One region of the Klebsiella sp. CSG-1 genome, then DNA from elsewhere that is predicted to be linked to it. Evidence: predicted binding sites of a transcription regulator. Region 1 holds the regulator's gene; each other region holds the start of a gene.
What was found. Region 1 encodes CRP, which controls carbon source genes, mostly activating them, when cyclic AMP is high. Its sites were predicted from a motif close to ATGTGANNNNNNTCACAT; they were not measured.

Region 2: the regulator CRP is predicted to act here: its motif matches at 3,026-3,043, upstream of AC007G_RS16195 (glycoside-pentoside-hexuronide (GPH):cation symporter).
Region 3: the regulator CRP is predicted to act here: its motif matches at 3,121-3,138, upstream of azuC (stress response protein AzuC).

Annotation. Positions count from the first base shown of each region.
Region 1 covers NZ_JBWNLD010000005.1:474,917-481,025, reverse strand. Annotated here, with positions in the region: gene AC007G_RS15470 (hydrolase) at 1-738, shown strand, start outside; gene AC007G_RS15465 (YheU family protein) at 735-953, shown strand; gene AC007G_RS15460 (phosphoribulokinase) at 989-1,858, shown strand; gene AC007G_RS15455 (OsmC family protein) at 1,959-2,363, opposite strand; gene crp (cAMP-activated global transcriptional regulator CRP) at 2,669-3,301, shown strand; gene AC007G_RS15445 (YccS/YhfK family putative transporter) at 3,354-5,432, shown strand; gene argD (bifunctional acetylornithine/succinyldiaminopimelate transaminase) at 5,422-6,109, opposite strand, start outside.
Region 2 covers NZ_JBWNLD010000006.1:131,383-137,491, reverse strand. Annotated here, with positions in the region: gene ampE (beta-lactamase regulator AmpE) at 1-531, shown strand, start outside; gene AC007G_RS16200 (glycoside hydrolase family 43 protein) at 562-1,512, opposite strand; gene AC007G_RS16195 (glycoside-pentoside-hexuronide (GPH):cation symporter) at 1,512-2,918, opposite strand; gene aroP (aromatic amino acid transporter AroP) at 3,091-4,464, opposite strand; gene pdhR (pyruvate dehydrogenase complex transcriptional repressor PdhR) at 5,108-5,887, shown strand.
Region 3 covers NZ_JBWNLD010000008.1:281,867-287,975, reverse strand. Annotated here, with positions in the region: gene ftnA (non-heme ferritin) at 1-434, opposite strand, end outside; gene AC007G_RS20110 (RpiB/LacA/LacB family sugar-phosphate isomerase) at 870-1,508, shown strand; gene AC007G_RS20105 (MFS transporter) at 1,559-2,980, opposite strand; gene azuC (stress response protein AzuC) at 3,188-3,271, shown strand; gene AC007G_RS20095 (DUF2766 family protein) at 3,351-3,602, shown strand; gene AC007G_RS20090 (MFS transporter) at 3,651-5,162, opposite strand; gene AC007G_RS20085 (non-heme ferritin-like protein) at 5,641-6,109, opposite strand, start outside.

The sequences.
Region 1 (6,109 bases):
CATGCAGCCATGCAGCGCGGCTGGCTGGGCGTGGTGATGCATTTCCGCGGCTGTAGCGGCGAACCCAATCGCAATAACCGCATCTATCATTCGGGTGAAACCGAAGATGGCAGCTGGTTCCTGCACTGGCTACAACGCGAATGGGGTGCGGTGCCGACCGCCGCCGTCGGCTATTCGCTGGGCGGCAATATGCTGGGCTGCCTGCTGGCCGAAGAAGGCGATAATGTCCCGTTGGATGCCGCGGTTATTGTCTCAGCCCCGTTCATGCTCGAAGCCTGCAGCTATCATATGGACAAGGGCTTTTCCCGGGTCTATCAACGTTATCTGCTCAATCTGTTAAAGGCCAACGCCGCGCGTAAGCTGAAAGCCTATCCCGGCTCGCTACCGGTTGATCTGCGCCAGCTCAAAGGTATGCGCCGCATCCGCGAGTTTGACGATATGATCACTGCCCGGATTCACGGATTTGCGGATGCGCTGGACTACTATCGCCAGTGTAGCGCAATGCCGCGGCTCAGCGACATTACTAAACCGACGTTGATCATTCATGCGAAGGACGATCCTTTTATGGACCACCACTCCATTCCGCCGCAAGAGCAACTCCCGGTAAATGTCGAGTATCAGCTGACAGAAAATGGCGGACACGTCGGATTCGTCGGCGGCACGCTGCGCAAGCCGGAAATGTGGCTGGAAAAGCGTATCCCGGACTGGTTAACCCGTTGGTTGGGAGCACAAAAATGATTATTCCCTGGCACGATCTGGATCCCGAAACGCTGGATAACCTGATCGAAAGCTTTGTGTTGCGTGAAGGCACCGATTATGGTGAACATGAACGCTCGCTGGCGGATAAAGTCGCCGACGTCAAACAGCAATTGAAAAGCGGAGAAGCCGTACTGGTGTGGTCAGAACTGCACGAGACGGTCAATATCATGCCCCGCAAGCAGTTTCACGGCTAAGGCGGCGCCACACATCGTTTAATCTGGGAGTTGTTATGTCTGCCAAACATCCGGTGATTGCCGTCACGGGCTCCAGCGGCGCGGGAACCACGACCACCAGCCTCGCCTTTCGTAAAATTTTCGCACAGCTAAACCTGCGTGCCGCTGAGGTGGAAGGCGACAGCTTCCATCGCTATACCCGCCCGGAAATGGACATGGCGATCCGCAAAGCGCGCGATCAGGGGAAACACATCAGCTACTTCGGTCCGGAAGCCAACGACTTCGGTCTGTTGGAAAACACCTTCCTTGAGTACGGGCGTAACGGTAGCGGCCAGTCGCGCAAGTATTTGCATACCTATGATGAGGCGGTGCCGTGGAATCAGGTGCCGGGCACATTCACACCGTGGCAACCGCTACCGGAACCGACCGATGTCCTGTTTTATGAAGGGCTGCACGGCGGGGTTGTTACGCCGCAGTATAACGTCGCGCAGAATGTCGACCTGCTGGTCGGCGTGGTGCCTATCGTCAACCTGGAATGGATTCAGAAGCTCATCCGCGATACCAGTGAACGCGGCCACTCCCGTGAAGCGGTGATGGATTCCGTGGTCCGTTCAATGGAAGACTATATCAACTTCATCACGCCGCAGTTTTCGCGCACCCATATCAACTTCCAGCGCGTTCCCACTGTCGACACCTCCAACCCGTTTGCGGCGAAGGGCATTCCGTCATTGGATGAAAGCTTTGTGGTGATCCATTTCCGCAACCTGCAGGATATCGATTTCCCCTGGCTGCTGGCGATGCTGCAGGGGTCGTTTATCTCGCATATCAATACGCTGGTGGTGCCTGGCGGGAAAATGGGGCTGGCGATGGAGCTCATCATGACGCCGCTAGTCGAACGACTGATGGAAGGGAAGAAAATCAGTTAACCACGTTAAAAAACCCCGAGCGCCTGGCGCTAAGCGGGGTTTTCGTCCTTCACTCACGGCTCCCGGATAAGGCGTTTGCGTCGCTCTCCGGGAAGGCTGCTTAGCCTTCCACCACTTCATAGGTGTGGGTGATATTCACCGCTTTTTGCAGCATCAGCGCCACCGAGCAGTATTTCTCCGCCGACAGATCCACCGCACGGGAAACGGCCGCCTCTTTCAGCTCCTTACCGGTGACGATAAAATGCATGTTGATATGGGTAAACAGGCGCGGCGCCTCTTCCCGACGTTCAGACGTCAGCTTGACTTCACAGTTGGTCACGTTGTGACGACCTTTCTGCAAAATAGACACGACATCGATCGCGCTACATCCGCCCGCCGCCATCAGCACCATCTCCATTGGGCTTGGCGCTTTATCTCCGGAGTTGCCGTCCATCAGAATCTGGTGACCTGACGCCGACTCTCCGATGAAGGTTAACCCTTCAACCCATTTCACACGAGCTTGCATAAAATTTAACTCCGAGGTTGCAATTTTCCTGACAGATTACGCGTACATAACAATTCTCGCAACGGAAGGCGACCTGCATCATGCTGAAGCGAGACACCAGGAGACATGCGGCAAAAGCTATGCTAAAACAGTCGGGATGCTACAGTATTACATTGATGTACTGCATGTATGCAGAGGAGTTCACATTACAGGCTGAAGAAAACTCACCAGCCGTTTCCCAGGCATAGGGAAACAATACGATTGCATGCCCGGATGCCGTGTAGTGTCGGCACCCGGAGATAGCTTATAACAGAGGATAACCGCGCATGGTGCTTGGCAAACCGCAAACAGACCCTACCCTCGAATGGTTCTTGTCTCATTGCCACATTCATAAGTACCCATCTAAAAGCACGCTGATCCACCAGGGTGAAAAAGCAGAAACGTTGTACTACATCGTCAAAGGCTCTGTGGCTGTGCTCATCAAGGATGAAGAAGGTAAAGAGATGATCCTCTCTTACCTCAACCAGGGCGATTTCATCGGTGAATTAGGCTTGTTTGAAGAAGGCCAGGAGCGTAGCGCCTGGGTACGTGCGAAAACCGCATGTGAAGTGGCCGAAATCTCCTACAAAAAATTCCGTCAGCTCATTCAGGTTAACCCGGATATCCTGATGCGCCTGTCGTCGCAGATGGCTCGCCGTCTGCAGGTGACCTCAGAAAAAGTGGGTAACCTTGCCTTCCTCGACGTCACCGGGCGCATCGCTCAGACGCTGTTGAACCTGGCAAAACAGCCGGATGCGATGACCCACCCTGATGGTATGCAAATTAAAATTACCCGTCAGGAAATTGGTCAGATCGTTGGCTGTTCCCGCGAAACCGTTGGCCGTATCCTGAAGATGCTGGAAGATCAGAACCTGATCTCCGCACACGGTAAAACTATCGTCGTATACGGTACGCGTTAAGTCGATAAAACGGCGTGTTGCTTACGCAACACGCCGTTTTTGTTTTCCCTCTATGTGGCGCAGGCTGATTTACCACCCGGAAGTCAACTATGCACTGCGGCAAACGCTGGTGTTGTGTTTGCCTGTCGCAATCGGTCTCCTCCTCGGTCACTTACAGCAAGGTCTGCTGTTTTCGCTGGTGCCCGCCTGCTGTAACGTCGCCGGTCTGGATACGCCGCACAAACGCTTTTTTAAACGTCTGATTATTGGCGGCTCGCTGTTTGCCGGCTGTAGCCTGGTGGTCCAGCTTCTTCTTCAGCAGGATATCCCGCTGCCCTTGATTCTCAGCGGCCTGGCGCTACTGCTGGGCGTAACGGCGGAGATCAGCTCTCTGCACGCCAGGCTTCTGCCCGCGTCGTTAATTGCCGCAATCTTTACCCTGAGCCTTGCCGGGAACATGCCCGTCTGGGAGCCACTGCTGATCTACGCCCTCGGGACGCTGTGGTACGGCCTGTTTAACTGGTTCTGGTTTTGGCTATGGCGCGAGCAGCCGCTGCGCGAATCGCTGAGCCTGCTTTATCGCGAGCTGGCTAACTACTGCGAAGCCAAATACAGCCTGCTGACCCAGCATATCGATCCCACCACTTCACTGCCGCCGCTGCTCACGCGCCAGCAGAAGGTGGTGGACCTGATCACCCAATGCTACCAGCAGATGCATATGCTGGCGGCGAACCAGCGCAATGACCACAAGCGCCTGCTGCGGGCATTTCAGATGGCGCTGGATTTGCAGGAACATATCTCCGTCAGCCTGCACCAACCCGAAGAAGTACAAAAACTGGTAGAGCGCAGCCATGCCGAGGCGGTGATCCGCTGGAACGCACAAACCGTTGCCGCACGCCTGCGGGTGCTGGCCGATGACATTCTCTACCACCGCTACCCGCAACGCTTTCATATGGATAAGCAAATCGGCGCGCTGGAGAAAATCGCCTGGCAGCATCCGGACAACCCGGTAGGGCAGTTCTGCGCCTGGCACTTCAGCCGAATAGCCCGGGTGCTGCGTACCCAGCGCCCGCTGTATGCTCGCAACCTGATGGCGGATAAAGAGCGCCGTCTGCCGCTGCTGCCCGCGCTAAAGAGCTATCTCTCATTAAAATCGCCGGCGCTACGTAACGCTGCGCGTATCTGCGTGATGTTAACGGCCGCGAGCCTGATGGGAAGCGCCCTGAACCTTCCCAAGCCTTACTGGATCCTGATGACGGTGCTTTTTGTGACCCAAAACGGCTACGGCGCGACGCGGGTACGTATCGTCCATCGGGCGGCAGGTACACTTGCCGGTCTGGCTATCGCCGGCCTGGCGCTGCACTTTCACGTCCCGGAGGGTTATACGCTCTCCGCGATGCTGCTCGTCACGCTGCTGAGCTACCTGATTATTCGCAAGCATTATGGCTGGGCGATGGTTGGCTTTACCGTGACGGCGGTGTATACCCTGCAGCTTCTGACGCTCAACGGCGAGCAGTATATTGTCGCCAGGCTTATCGATACGCTTATCGGCTGCCTTATCGCCTTTGGCGGCATGGTCTGGCTATGGCCGCAATGGCAAAGCGGGCTACTGCGTAAAAACGCTCACGACGCGCTGGAAGCCGATCAGGAAGCGATCAGGCTAATTCTCAGCGACGATCATCAGGCCCCGGCGCTGGCCTATCGCCGGATGCGCGTCAATCAGGCACATAACTCGCTGTATAACTCGCTGAATCAGGCCATGCAGGAACCCGGTTTTAACACACATTATCTTGATGATATGAAACTGTGGGTCACCCACAGCCAGTTTATTGTTGAGCATATCAACGCCATGACCACCCTCGCCCGCGAGCACAATATGCTGACGCCGGAGCTGGCCCGGCGTTACCTGGAATCCTGTGAGATTGCGCTCCAGCGCTGTCAACAGCGGCTGGACTCCGACGGTCCCGGCAGCGCTGGCGATGTGAATATTATGGAGTCGCAGGATGTGGAGGTGAGCCGGGGCCCGTTAAGTACAATGGAGCAGCATCTGCAGCGGATCCTCGACCATCTGAACACCATGCACACCATCTCCTCGGTGGCATGGCGTCAGCGCCCGCATCACGGTATCTGGCTACGCGCGATTAAGCGTTAAGAACCTGCTTTATCGCCTGGGCAAAGCGGGCCATACCTTCAGCAATATCCTTCTCGTCGATGACCAGCGAAGGGACAAAACGCATCACATCCGGCCCGGCATTCAGCACCATCACGCCCGCATCTGCCGCGGCATAGAGAAAATCGCGTGCCCGGCCTTTATACTGCGGCTTAAGCTCCGCGCCAATCAACAGCCCCATACCGCGGATGTCGCTGAACAGGTCAAACTGCGCGTCAATTTGCTGGAGATGCTGCACAAACAGCTCGCGCTTCGCCTTCACGCCCTCCAGCACCTCCGGCGTATTAATCAGATCAAATGCCGCCCCGGCCACGGCGCAGGCCAGCGGGTTACCGCCGTAGGTCGAACCGTGGGAACCGGCGTGGAATGCGCTGGCAATATCACTGGTGGTCAGTACAGCGCTGATCGGGAAGCCGCCGCCCAGCGCTTTAGCGCTGGTAAGAATGTCCGGCGTCACGCCGTAGTGCATATATGCAAACAGCGAACCGGTACGCCCCATGCCGCACTGCACTTCATCAAATACCAGCAGCGCCTGATGCTCATCGCACAGCTCGCGCAGTCCTTTCAGGAACTCCGGCGTCGCCGCCATCACCCCGCCTTCCCCCTGAATTGGCTCAACCACTACCGCACAGGTGTGGTCATCCATCACCGCCTTCACC
Region 2 (6,109 bases), on a different contig from region 1:
ATGGCCAGCGAGCTGACGCTGATTCACGGCGTGCCGCCAGGCTGTGACGACCGCGAGTTTCTGAGCGAACTGCAAAATGCCCTGCTGTGGATTAACTACCGCTACTACCTGGCTCCGCTGTTCTGGTTTGTGGTTGGCGGGCCATGGGGACCCATTACGCTGATTGGCTACTGTGTGCTGCGCGCCTGGCAGACGTGGCTGGCACGTTATCAGACGCCGCGCCATCGCCTACAGTCGGGGATTGATGCCATTCTGCACGTGGTAGACTGGCTGCCGGTGCGTCTGGTCGGCGTGGTCTATGCGCTGGTGGGGCACGGTGAAAGGGCGTTGCCGGCCTGGTTTGCTTCTTTGGGCGATCGTCACTCGTCGCAGTACCAGGTTCTGACCCGACTGGCTCAGTTTTCGCTGGCGCGCGAACCGCATGTGGATAAGGTCGAGACGCCTAAAGCGGCGGTCTCAATGGCCAAAAAAACGTCGCTGGTGGTGGTCGTTATCATGGCGCTACTCACCATTTACGGTACCTTGATTTAAGCCCCGCCCGCCGCCGGGCGGGGGAGGGGATCAATACGTATCGGCAGGCGGGATGCCGAAGTCAGGCATCCCGTTTTCTTGCCAGCGAACCCGCTTGAGCCGCGTATGGCGATTCGGATCGTACAGCGGATCGCCTTCAATCCCGGTATAGTTCCGCGCATGGTAGACCAGCACATCTTCCCCTTCCGGCGTTTGCGTAAAACCGTTGTGGCCGGGGCCATACTGATGATTCTCATCGCTGGTGCGAAATACGGGCTCCGGCGATTTATGCCAGTTCTCCGGGCGCAGCGGGTCGGCCAGCAGGTCTATCCACAAGAGTCCCATGCAGTAGTTTTCATCGGTCGCGCTGGCGGAATAGCTGACAAACAGCTGCTCCCCGTGAACCAGAACCGCCGGGCCTTCATTGACCCGAAAACCACGACATTCCCAGTCAAACTCCGGTTTGCTCAGCATGACAGGCTCACCTTTTAGCGTCCACGGGTTTGCCAGCTCCGCCAGATAGAGGTTGGAATTGCCTGCAATATGTGGGGCTTTCTGCGCCCACAGATACCACCGCCTGCCCTGATGCTGAAAGGTGGTGGCATCCAGCGCAAAGGTATCGAAGGGCGTTTTTACCTGACCTTTTTCAACCCACTGGCCGCTGAGCGGGTCGCTGTCGGCACATTCGAGGACAAACATCCGGTGCTGGAACATCCCGAGTTGGTCCAGGTCGTGGGTGTGAGCGGCGGCAAAATAGATATACCATTTCCCGTCAATTTCATGCAGTTCCGGTGCCCAGATGAGCTGGCTCATCGGGCCGCTCTCCGGTTTACGCCAGACCACCACCGGCGGCGCTTCGCGCAGGCCTTCCAGCGTCGCCGCGCGACGAATCTCCAGCCGGTCATATTCCGGGACCGAGGCGATAAAATAGTAGTGATCCTGATGGCGCAGAATATAGGGGTCCGCGCGTTGTTCAATAAACGGATTAGGCCAGTTGCTCATCAAGCTTTCCTTATGTGTTCACTGGTTTTGAGATCCTGCCAGGTATTGAGTTCCTCATAGTTAGCGCGACGTTTTTCCAGGTCCGCCTGGATTTGGCACATAAACTCGCGGTTGACCTTCAGCATCCGCACGACGCCTGCGGTAATCAGGTAGCCAATACCTGGAATGATGCTGAACAGCAGCACGATACCGTTTACCGCCGAGGCGCTCTGCTCTTTAGCACCGGCATCGTAACCGTACCAGGAGAGCAGGAAACCGACCATCGCGCCCGCTACCGCCAGCCCGACTTTCAGGAAGAAAAGATTACCGGAGAAGCTGATCCCGGTGATGCGTTTGCCGGTTTTCCACTCGCCGTAATCATCGACGTCAGCCATCAGGGACCAGTGCAGCGGCGACGGGATCTGATGCAGGATGTTGAGCAGGAAGTAGAGCACCATAATCATCATGGTGGCATGTGGGTCAAAGAAGTAGAACGCGCAGGAGAAAATCGCCAGGGCGATATTGGTCCAGAAGAAGACCTGCAGCTTACACCAGCGATCGGTCAGCACTTTTGCCAGCATACTGCCGATCATCATCCCGACGACGCCGAGGCTGATAAACAGCGTCGCAAAGTGGGTGCTTTGCTGCATGACCCAGGTCACGTAGTACATGGTGGCGGCCATGCGGATAAACCCGGGGCAGACGTTGCACAGCGTTAACAGCAGGATGCGAACCCACTGATCGTTTTTCCAGACGTCCTTAAAGTCTTGCTTCAGTTCATCATGGGTCTGCACCGCCGGGCGCACGCGTTCACGGACGGTGGCGAAGCAGAATAAAAACATACACATACCAATTGCAGCCAGTACGGTCATCGCCATCTGATAACCTTTGGCTTTATCAGCGCCACCGAACCAGTCGGCCATCGGCAGCAGCGTCAGCGACAGCAGCAGCGTGGCAATACCGACCATAACAAAACGATACGACTGGCAGGCGACGCGCTCCTGCGGATCGTTAGTAATCACGCTGCCTAACGAGCAGTAGGGAATGTTAATCGCGGTATAGGTCAGCGAGAGCAGGAAGTAGGTGACGAAGGCATAGATAACTTTGCTGTGATAGGTCCATTCCGGCGTGGTGAACATCAGGACGCTGAACAGCGCGTAGGGGAAGGCCATCCACAGCAGCCACGGACGGAAGCGGCCATATTTACTGCGCGTACGATCGGCCATGGCGCCCATGATCGGGTCGGTCACAGCATCGATGACGCGTACTGAGAGTAACAAAATGCCCACTAACGCTGGCGCGAGGCCAAAAATATCGGTGTAAAAGTAGTTAACAAACAGCATGATGGCGCCAAATATGATGTTGCATCCGGCATCGCCCATCCCATAGCCAATCTTTTCTCTCACTGAAAGTTTATTGCCTGCCATCTGGAGATCTCCCCGTTGCGGTATGGAGAGAATTATTTGCGCAATCACCGATAAATGCGTTGCAGTATCAGGTCGACGATATGGATAGAACGACTGTGGAAGGGAAAGTGTGAACCAGATAACAATGCTCTGTGCCCGCCATGACGGGACGGGCACAGAATAGTGAGATGTATTATTGTGCTTTTAGTGCGCTGGCGCTTTTCTGTTTAAACAGATAGCCGATACCCAGAATCGCAATCCATACCGGGATCAGGTAAACGGAAATCGCCATGCCCGGCGTCATCAGCATAATCACCAGCACCGCCACCATGAACAGCAGGCAGACCCAGTTGCCGACCGGGTAAAACAGCGCCGGGAAGCGTGAAACCACGCCCTGCTGCTGCTTAGCGCGACGGAACTTCATATGCGCCAGGCTAATCATCGCCCAGTTAATCACCAGCGCGGAGACCACCAGCGCCATGAGCAGGCCAAAGGCCGACTCCGGTGCGAAGTAGTTAATCAGGACGCACAGCGCGGTGACCACGGCAGAGACCAGAATGGTATTGACCGGCACGCCGCGCTTATCAACGCTCATCAGCGCTTTCGGGGCGTTCCCCTGCTGGGCCAGACCGAACAACATGCGGCTGTTGCAGTATACGCAGCTGTTATACACGGACAGCGCAGCGGTCAGCACCACGACGTTCAGGGCGTTGGCCACAAAGGTATCACCCAGCTCGTGGAAGATCAGCACGAACGGACTGGTGTCTGCGGTGACGCGCGTCCACGGCAGCAGTGAAAGCAGAACGGCCAGCGAGCCCACATAGAAAATCAGGATACGGTAGATAACCTGGTTGGTGGCTTTCGGGATGCTCTGTTCCGGATTATCCGCTTCAGCAGCCGTGATCCCGACCAGCTCCAGACCACCAAATGAGAACATGATAATCGCCATCATCATCACCAGCCCGGTGAAGCCATGCGGCAGGAACCCGCCCTGGTCCCACAGGTTGCGTACGGTTGCCTGCGGGCCGCCGTTGCCGCTGAACAGCAGCCAGCCGCCAAACAGAATCATCGCCACAACGGCCACCACTTTAATAATGGCGAACCAGAACTCCATTTCACCAAACACTTTCACGTTGGTCAGGTTAATAGCATTGATGGCAATAAAGAACACCGCGGCGGATACCCAGGTTGGGATCTCGGGCCACCAGAACTGAATATATTTCCCGACGGCGGTCAACTCGGCCATGGCCACCAGAACGTACAGTACCCAGTAGTTCCAACCGGAAGCAAAGCCGGCAAAACCGCCCCAGTATTTATACGCAAAATGACTGAATGAACCTGCCACCGGCTCTTCTACAACCATCTCACCCAGCTGACGCATGATCAGGAAGGCGATAAAACCGGCGATCGCATAGCCCAGAATAATCCCGGGGCCGGCGGACTGAATAACGGATGCACTGCCCAGAAACAGGCCGGTGCCGATAGCGCCGCCCAGAGCAATAAGCTGAATATGGCGGTTTTTCAGGCCGCGCTTGAGCCGATCGCCATGCTGTTGACCTTCCATCATGAAACCTCGTGTGTGGTTATTATGTTTATACGCGTCGTCCTTCAGGCTACTGCTTCGTTGTCTGTCCCTGCCAGATAGCATAGCTATCTAAATTCAAGGGCGTTTTGGTCAGCTCTGTCCTGATTGATTCAGCTTACATATTGTTGTGTGGTGTAATTGCGAAATTCCGTTTTCGTATTGATTTCTTTACGGAAGGCGAAACATAAAAACACCAAAAGGCCTTTCGTCTCACCGAGAATAGTGATAAGCGCGAGTGAATGCACCTGCTTTATGAAGGGATGATGACGAAGCGAGCAAAAAGAAACCATTTGTAAATAGCAGGCCGGTGAAAGCAATTCGCCTGAGGTGGCTGGATATTCACTATTTATGAATAATTAATTGAGTTTTGCTGAGTTGAATCGGTTCAGATAGCCTAATTTTTCGTTTCATAAACGTTAACGCTACCTCTTATGGGGTAAACACATCATTTGTGTGAAGTTACAATTCTGAAATGTTATTTCTGTAAGGTTGTTAAAATGTGCGTGGTTTCCTGATTTCAATCAAAACCTGTATGGACAGAAGGTGAATACTTTGTTACTTTACCGCTACGAACTGCGAATTGGTAAGACCAATTGACTACGGGCTAATGGCAGAGACAGGGAATATGGCCTACAGCAAAATCCGCCAACCAAAACTATCTGATGTGATAGAGCAGCAGCTTGAGTTTTTAATCCTTGAGGGGACCTTACGCCCCGGTGAAAAACTCCCGCCTGAACGCGAACTGGCCAAACAGTTCGACGTTTCCCGCCCCTCGCTGCGTGAGGCGATTCAACGCCTCGAAGCCAAGGGCTTGTTGCTTCGTCGCCAGGGCGGTGGAACTTTTGTACAGAGCAGCCTGTGGCAGAGCTTCAGCGACCCGCTGGTCGAGCTACTGTCCGATCACCCTGAATCCCAATTTGATCTGCTGGAAACCCGCCACGCGCTGGAAGGCATCGCGGCTTATTACGCGGCGCTACGCAGCAATGATGCTGACCGCGAACGTATTCGCGAGCTGCATCAGGCTATCGAACGGGCTCAGCAGTCTGGCGACCTTGACGCCGAATCTGACGCCGTCGTCCAGTATCAAATTGCCGTCACCGAAGCGGCGCACAATGTCGTGCTGCTCCATCTGCTACGCTGCATGGAGCCGATGCTCGCGCAAAACGTTCGTCAGAACTTTGAATTGTTGTATGCCCGTCGGGAGATGCTTCCGCAGGTCAGCAATCATCGCACTCGTATTTTCGAGGCGATAATCGCCGGAGAGCCGGAGCAGGCGCGTGAAGCGTCGCATCGACACCTGGCGTTCATTGAAGAAATTTTGCTGGATCGTAGCCGTGAGGAGAGTCGTCGAGAACGCTCACTGCGTCGTTTACAGCAACGGAAAGATGAGAACTCCGGTTCTTAAGCGCCATTTTTAGAGCGCGGCAACTAAACGCAGAACCTGTCTTATTGCACTTTTAGTTGTTCAAAATAATTTTGGATGTATCGCGGCGGCAAGCGCGCGAATTCCCTGGAGCATAGTGAACTATGTGACAGGGATGAGGAAGCGCAGCCAACAAAGATACAGCCGGAAGTATGAAGAACAAAGAGTGCAATGGGACAGGTTCCAGATTAATCAACGATTAGA
Region 3 (6,109 bases), on a different contig from region 1:
CCGGCGAGGGTCAGCTTATCAATAACAGATTTAAATAATTTCTCTTCTTCATGCTGTTCAGCCACATACCACTGCAGGAAATTAAACGTCGGATAATCCTGATTGGTCATGGCGGCGTGGGCCAGCTCATTAATTTTCTGGGTAATCAGCTGTTCGTGTTCGTAGGTGACGCGGAATAGCTCATCCAGCGATGCATACTCGGCAAACGGCGAGGAGATGGCGTTGATGCAAGGCAGGCTGCCGGTATCGGTCAAATAATCAAACAGGCGCTGCATATGGGTCATCTCTTCCTGCGCATGACGGCGGAGGAATGCGGCGGCGCCTTCAAAGCTGTGGTAGCTGCACCATGCGCTCATTTGCTGATAAAGCAGAGAAGAATAAAGCTCAAGATTCATCTGCTCATTCAGTTTATCGATCATTTCTGTTTTCAGCATCGCGTGTGCTCCGAAAATAAAGACTTAACATAATGGTGTCGCCACTATAATTTGTTATTAATTTATTTGCAAAAAGTAAATTAAAAAACTTATTTATTAAAAATGAAAATGGGAATAAAACGCATTGGCAATTTAATATGTAATGAGAATGGTTTCGGTTTAATATTTTAGCCAGTTCGTATTATCAAAATATAAAACAGAAATAAGGTGTCTGGCGTTGGCTGGAAGATGGGCTGCCAGGCAGCGGACTTCGTCGCTACCTGTGGCGGCTGGCACCGGGAGGCGGCAGGCCAAAGGCGAAAAATGTGAAGCGCTACGTAATTTATAAAACAACTTTTCATAAAATTTGAAAGTGTGTTTGTTAAGTAGTAGAGTCCATCATAACGCTAACGAACTATCGCGGGAGCGCCCGCGCAGCATTCAGGAGAGTAAAGCATGAAAATTGCACTGATGATGGAAAACAGCCAGGCCAGCAAAAACGCCATCATCCTCAACGAGCTAAACGCCGTTGCCGATGAAAAAGGGTTCCCGGTATACAACGTCGGGATGAGCGATGAGCACGATCATCATCTGACCTATATTCATCTGGGCATTATGGCCAGCATTCTGTTGAATTCGAAAGCGGTTGATTTCGTGGTAACCGGCTGTGGTACCGGGCAGGGAGCGCTGATGTCGCTGAATATCCACCCTGGCGTAGTGTGCGGCTACTGTATTGATCCGGCTGATGCCTTCCTGTTTGCGCAGATTAATAACGGTAACGCGCTGTCCCTGCCTTTTGCCAAAGGTTTTGGCTGGGGCGCCGAGCTGAACGTGCGCTTTATTTTTGAAAAAGCCTTCACCGGTCGCAATGGCGAAGGTTACCCGCCGGAGCGCAAGGAGCCGCAGGTGCGTAATGCCGGGATCCTGAATACGGTGAAAGCTGCCGTGGTGAAAGATAACTATCTGGATACTCTGCGCGCTATCGATCCGGAACTGGTCAAAACGGCTGTCTCCGGCCCGCGTTTCCAGCAGTGCTTCTTCGAGAACTGCCAGGATAAAGAGATCGAAGCTTTTGTCCGCCAGATAGTCGGCTAAGCCCTCGGTTTTTTTTCCAATAAGGCCAGCTTCCGCTGGCCTTTTTACTTTTATTTTTTTCTCTCCGAGACGCTGCTGCCGGCATCTTTACTCAACCGCAAACTATCCACCATTCCCACCAGACAAATGAAGGCAATAAAGACGAAGGAGAGCCGGAAGCTGATTCCCGGCACTGCCGTCAGGCTTAACCACTCACTGGCTTTTTCACCCATGCGAATGCCGATCGCGCCGAGCGTGATCCCCAGACCCACGGCCAGCTGCGACGCGGTACTGAACAACGTATTGGCGTAGCTCATCTGCGCGGGCGGAACATCGGCAAAAGCAAGCGTGCTCACGCCGGTAAACTGAATCGAGCGGAATACGCCGCCGAGGTACAGGATCATGCAAATGAGCCAGATCGGGGTCTGCGGCGTTAAAAAAGCACAGGCGAGCAGTGAGATGACGTTTAGCGCCCCGTTTATCAACAGTAGCCGACGGAAGCCGAGCCAACGAATGAGCGGGGTGGTCGCGGGTTTAATGGTGAAGTTGCCGACAAACACCGCCAGTACCAGCAGCCCGGAATGGAAAGGATCCATACCAAAGCCGACCTGAAACAGCAGCGGCAACAGAAAGGGAACGGCGCTGATGGAAGCGCGGAAAAGCGACCCTCCGTACATCGTAACCCGAAAGGTGGGCACCTGTAGCGCATCCAGACGCACCATCGGCCACTCTGCCCGGCGGAAATGGCGCAGAGCGAACAGCATGCATCCTGTACCGAGCCCCAGCAGGAGCAGGGTTGCCCAGCCTTGCGGCCGGGTATCGCCAAGCAACTCCATGGCGCTCACCAGGCTCACCATGGCAACCGATGTCGCAAAGAAGCCGGGAAGGTCAAAGGGACGTCGCTCCTCTTCGCGGATAGCGGGAATAATACGCAGCGACAGCGCAATGGCTATCAATCCCAGAGGAACATTAATAAAGAATATCCAGTGCCAGCTGGCATAGCGGGTAATAAAGCCACCCAGCGGTGGACCGATGATCGGCGCCACCAGCGCCGGCCATGTCAATGTGGCAATTGCTTTGATGAGCTGATCTTTTGGCGTGGTCCGCAGCACCGCCAGACGGCCGACGGGCACCATCAGCGCGCCACCCATTCCCTGAAGGATACGCATAGCGACAAAGGTGTCCACGTTGCTGGCAAAGCCGCAAAAAACTGAGGCCAGCGTAAAAATGGCCAACGCCAGCGTGAAGATCTGACGCGCGCCGAAGCGATCGGCAATCCAGCCGCTGGCCGGGATCAATACCGCCAGCGTAATCAGGTAGGCGCTGATACCGATATTCAGGTCAACCGCCGCAATGCCAAAATCCTTTGCCATGTCCGGCAGCGCGGTAGCGATTACCGTCCCGTCAAGAAACTCCATGAAAAATGCCCCGGCAACCAGCAGCGCGGGAGCGGAGAAGGCGCGGCCTTCTCGTGAAGAGATATCTGTACTCATTGTGTCTGCCATCGGCTGGTGAGGTTCTGATCGCAGGAAAAACCGGCAGGCTCTTAACTCTGCGATTTCCCTCATTTTTGTTTAATTTATAAATTATTTTTGTGAAAAAATTGTGAGTTACCGCATATTTTTATTGATTTATGTGATGCAAGTCATATTATAAGCCCATCAACAGTAACACCTGCATAACAAAACCGGAGTCGCTTCATGAAACTGCGCAAAATTCTGAAGAGCATGTTCGAGCAGTACTGCAAAACATTCAAAGATGTACCGCCTGTCGGTATGTTCTGATAAAAAAACCTGCTGCGGCAGGTTTTTTTATCTCTCGGGATTTAGGTTACTATTACGCTCCTCGAAAAAGGAGTAATAAATGTCTCAACATCTCACCGAACAAGACGAACTGGTTTCTGACGTTGTCGCCTGCCAGTTGGTTATCAAACAGATTCTCGACGTCATTGATGTCATCGCCCCTGTTGAAGTGCGCGAAAAAATGACCACCCAACTGAAAGCCATCGATTTTGCCAGCCATCCGGCTTCGGCCGATCCGGTGACGCTGCGCGCGGTTCAAAAAGCGATTGCGCTGATTGAGCTTAAGTTTACGCCGCAGGGTGAAGCACACTAAGTTGTTTCGCCCCGCTATCGTTGTCGATGGCGGGGCGAGAACCAGACGTTAATGAGAGATAGCGGTCCTTGCCGGCGCCGGCTGCTGATCCTTAAAGAGCTTACTGTTGCCCCAGCACTCTTCATAACGGTGGCCGACTAAATCCTCCACAATGATGCGCACATCGGGCGGAATATCGCTAACCTTACCGCCGGCTTTAATCCGCGCCACTTCCTGCAGTACGACCAGGTGCGCTTTGCGATCCAGTTTCATCTGCTTGCTGAAGACAATGGCCGCCAGCGCCAGCAGGATCACGCCGCTACAGAACACCACCGCAATGGCGGTCACGGCGCTTTCTGGTTGCGTATGCGCTTTAGACTGGAACCCGTAGAAGCTGAGAATGGCTCCCATCGTGAAGACAATAATCGAACGCAGGATTTTTCCGGAGAAGGTCATGGCACCCGCGTAAATCCCTTCGCGGCGGCGGCCGGTATAGATCTCATCAACATCGGCGAGGAAGGTGTAAACGGTCCATGGAATGTAGTACACGCCGCCGGTACCCAGGCCAAACAGCACCGTGATCCCAAACATCAGGATGGTTGCCAGATGGGCAGGTAGATGGAAAAACCACAGCGAGGTGTACAGCAACACGGAGAAAATCACGATGCTCAGCGCCAGAATATAGGGCTTGCTGAACCCCTTTTTCACGCACAGGCCGATAAACAGCGCCGTAGAGAGCAGCTGCAGAATCGAGTTCAGGCTGTTCAGCCCGGCAACCATCGCCGGATCGTGCTGCAGGACAAAGATAACGAAGTAGGTAAAGATCGAGGCAAACAGCCATTCTGCGCCGAAACCGCAGAGATACATCCCAAGATGTTTGCGGAACACGCGTAGATAGAAGGTCGAACGCATATCCTTCGCCAGCATCAGCAGGGTCGAGAACAGGCCTTTTTTCTCGCTCACGCGAACTTCTTCTTCACGCGGACGCTCCCAGCTGCAAAACCACAGGCAGGAGATGGCGATAATCAGAATAGCGCCGTAGGTCAGCCCGGTCAGGAAGAACGGTGTGGCGGAGTCTTTGCCGTACAACAGGATAAACTGACCAGGGATGAATGCCGCGAGGAAGTTGGCGAGCTTGCCGAAAATGGCTTTATAGCCGGTCAGTTTAGAGCGTAATGAGAAGTCGTCGGTCATTTCAGTGGCTAAGGTTTCATAAGGCACCATGACTGAGGTATAAATAATCTCAAAGACGACGTAGGTGCAGAGGTAGTACCAGAAACCAAGCCCCTCAACCCACAGCAGCGGGTAAAACATCATCAGCGGTATGCCGATCAATAAAAAGAAACGTCGGCGTCCGAAGCGTTTGCCGAGCCGCGTTTTACCGAAGTTATCGGTCAGGTAACCCATTAACGGGTTGCTGATCGCATCGATGATGCTGGCGACGGAAAAAATAAACGACGCTTCAATCAGCGTCAGTCCGCAGAAGGTGGTGTAGAAATAAAGTAGCCAGGCGCCGCTGATCGCCAGCGCGCCGCTCCCCAGCAAATTACCGCCGCCGTAGGCGAGCTGATGGCGTAACAAAATCGGTCTTCCCTGCAACCCTTGTGAGGTTGAAGCCGCGTATCTTGCCATTAATATAAACCCCATGTTTTAAATTTTTGAAACGCTGTTTTTATATTCTTAAAGTCGATGACGAAAAGTGATCGTCGTCACTAATCATCCGCTGCGCGCTTTCCTGGGGCAGGAATGCGATCGGCTTAAAAGTTTTTAATGCTTTTCAGGAATAAGAACGGCGCCTGAGCGCTGGAAATGATGTTTAGAAATAGCGAACGCTGGAACGTTATTCACGATGGTCGGGGGCGTGAAGCGGGGGATTGATGACCTTGTGCCGTTTATCCGCGATGCGGATCTGTGGCCAGAAGCGTTTGCAGGACATCCCCGCGCGGGGTTAATGCGGTTACGCCAGTCAGGGTGAGCACTATCATGCGGCGCTGAAGCCGTTCCCTCAGGATTGAGCCTCACGGAGGGAACGGCGGATGTGGTGCCCGCCGCTGCGGCCTTAATCCTGGCGACGTGTCACCAGACTGAGCAGGCGGCGATCGGTCTGCAGCATACCCAGGCCGGCTTTATCCGCATTACGGACCTCTTCAAGCACGCTTTGCAGCAGTACGCCGTCCTGCTGCTGCTCTTTCTCTAGCAGCGTCAGGAAGCGCCAGGTGGTGTCGTCACACTGCGCTTTAGCTTCTTCGGTCAGCCCGGACAGCATGCTGCTACGCTGTTCATAATCGGCCAGGGTGGTGGTAAACAGATCTTCGAGGGAGTGACAGTTATGGTGGTAACTGCCTTCGTTTTTGACGATCGGCCAGTTTCCGCCGGTCTTCATAAAATCGAATACCCGCATCATCTGCGTCACGTGCGATTGTGCCCGGGAGCGCAAAAAGATGGCGGTGCCGTTCAGACGGTGCTGTTCGCACCATTCGCTGAGATGCAGATATAAATTTGAGGCATGAAACTCAAGGTTCATCTGA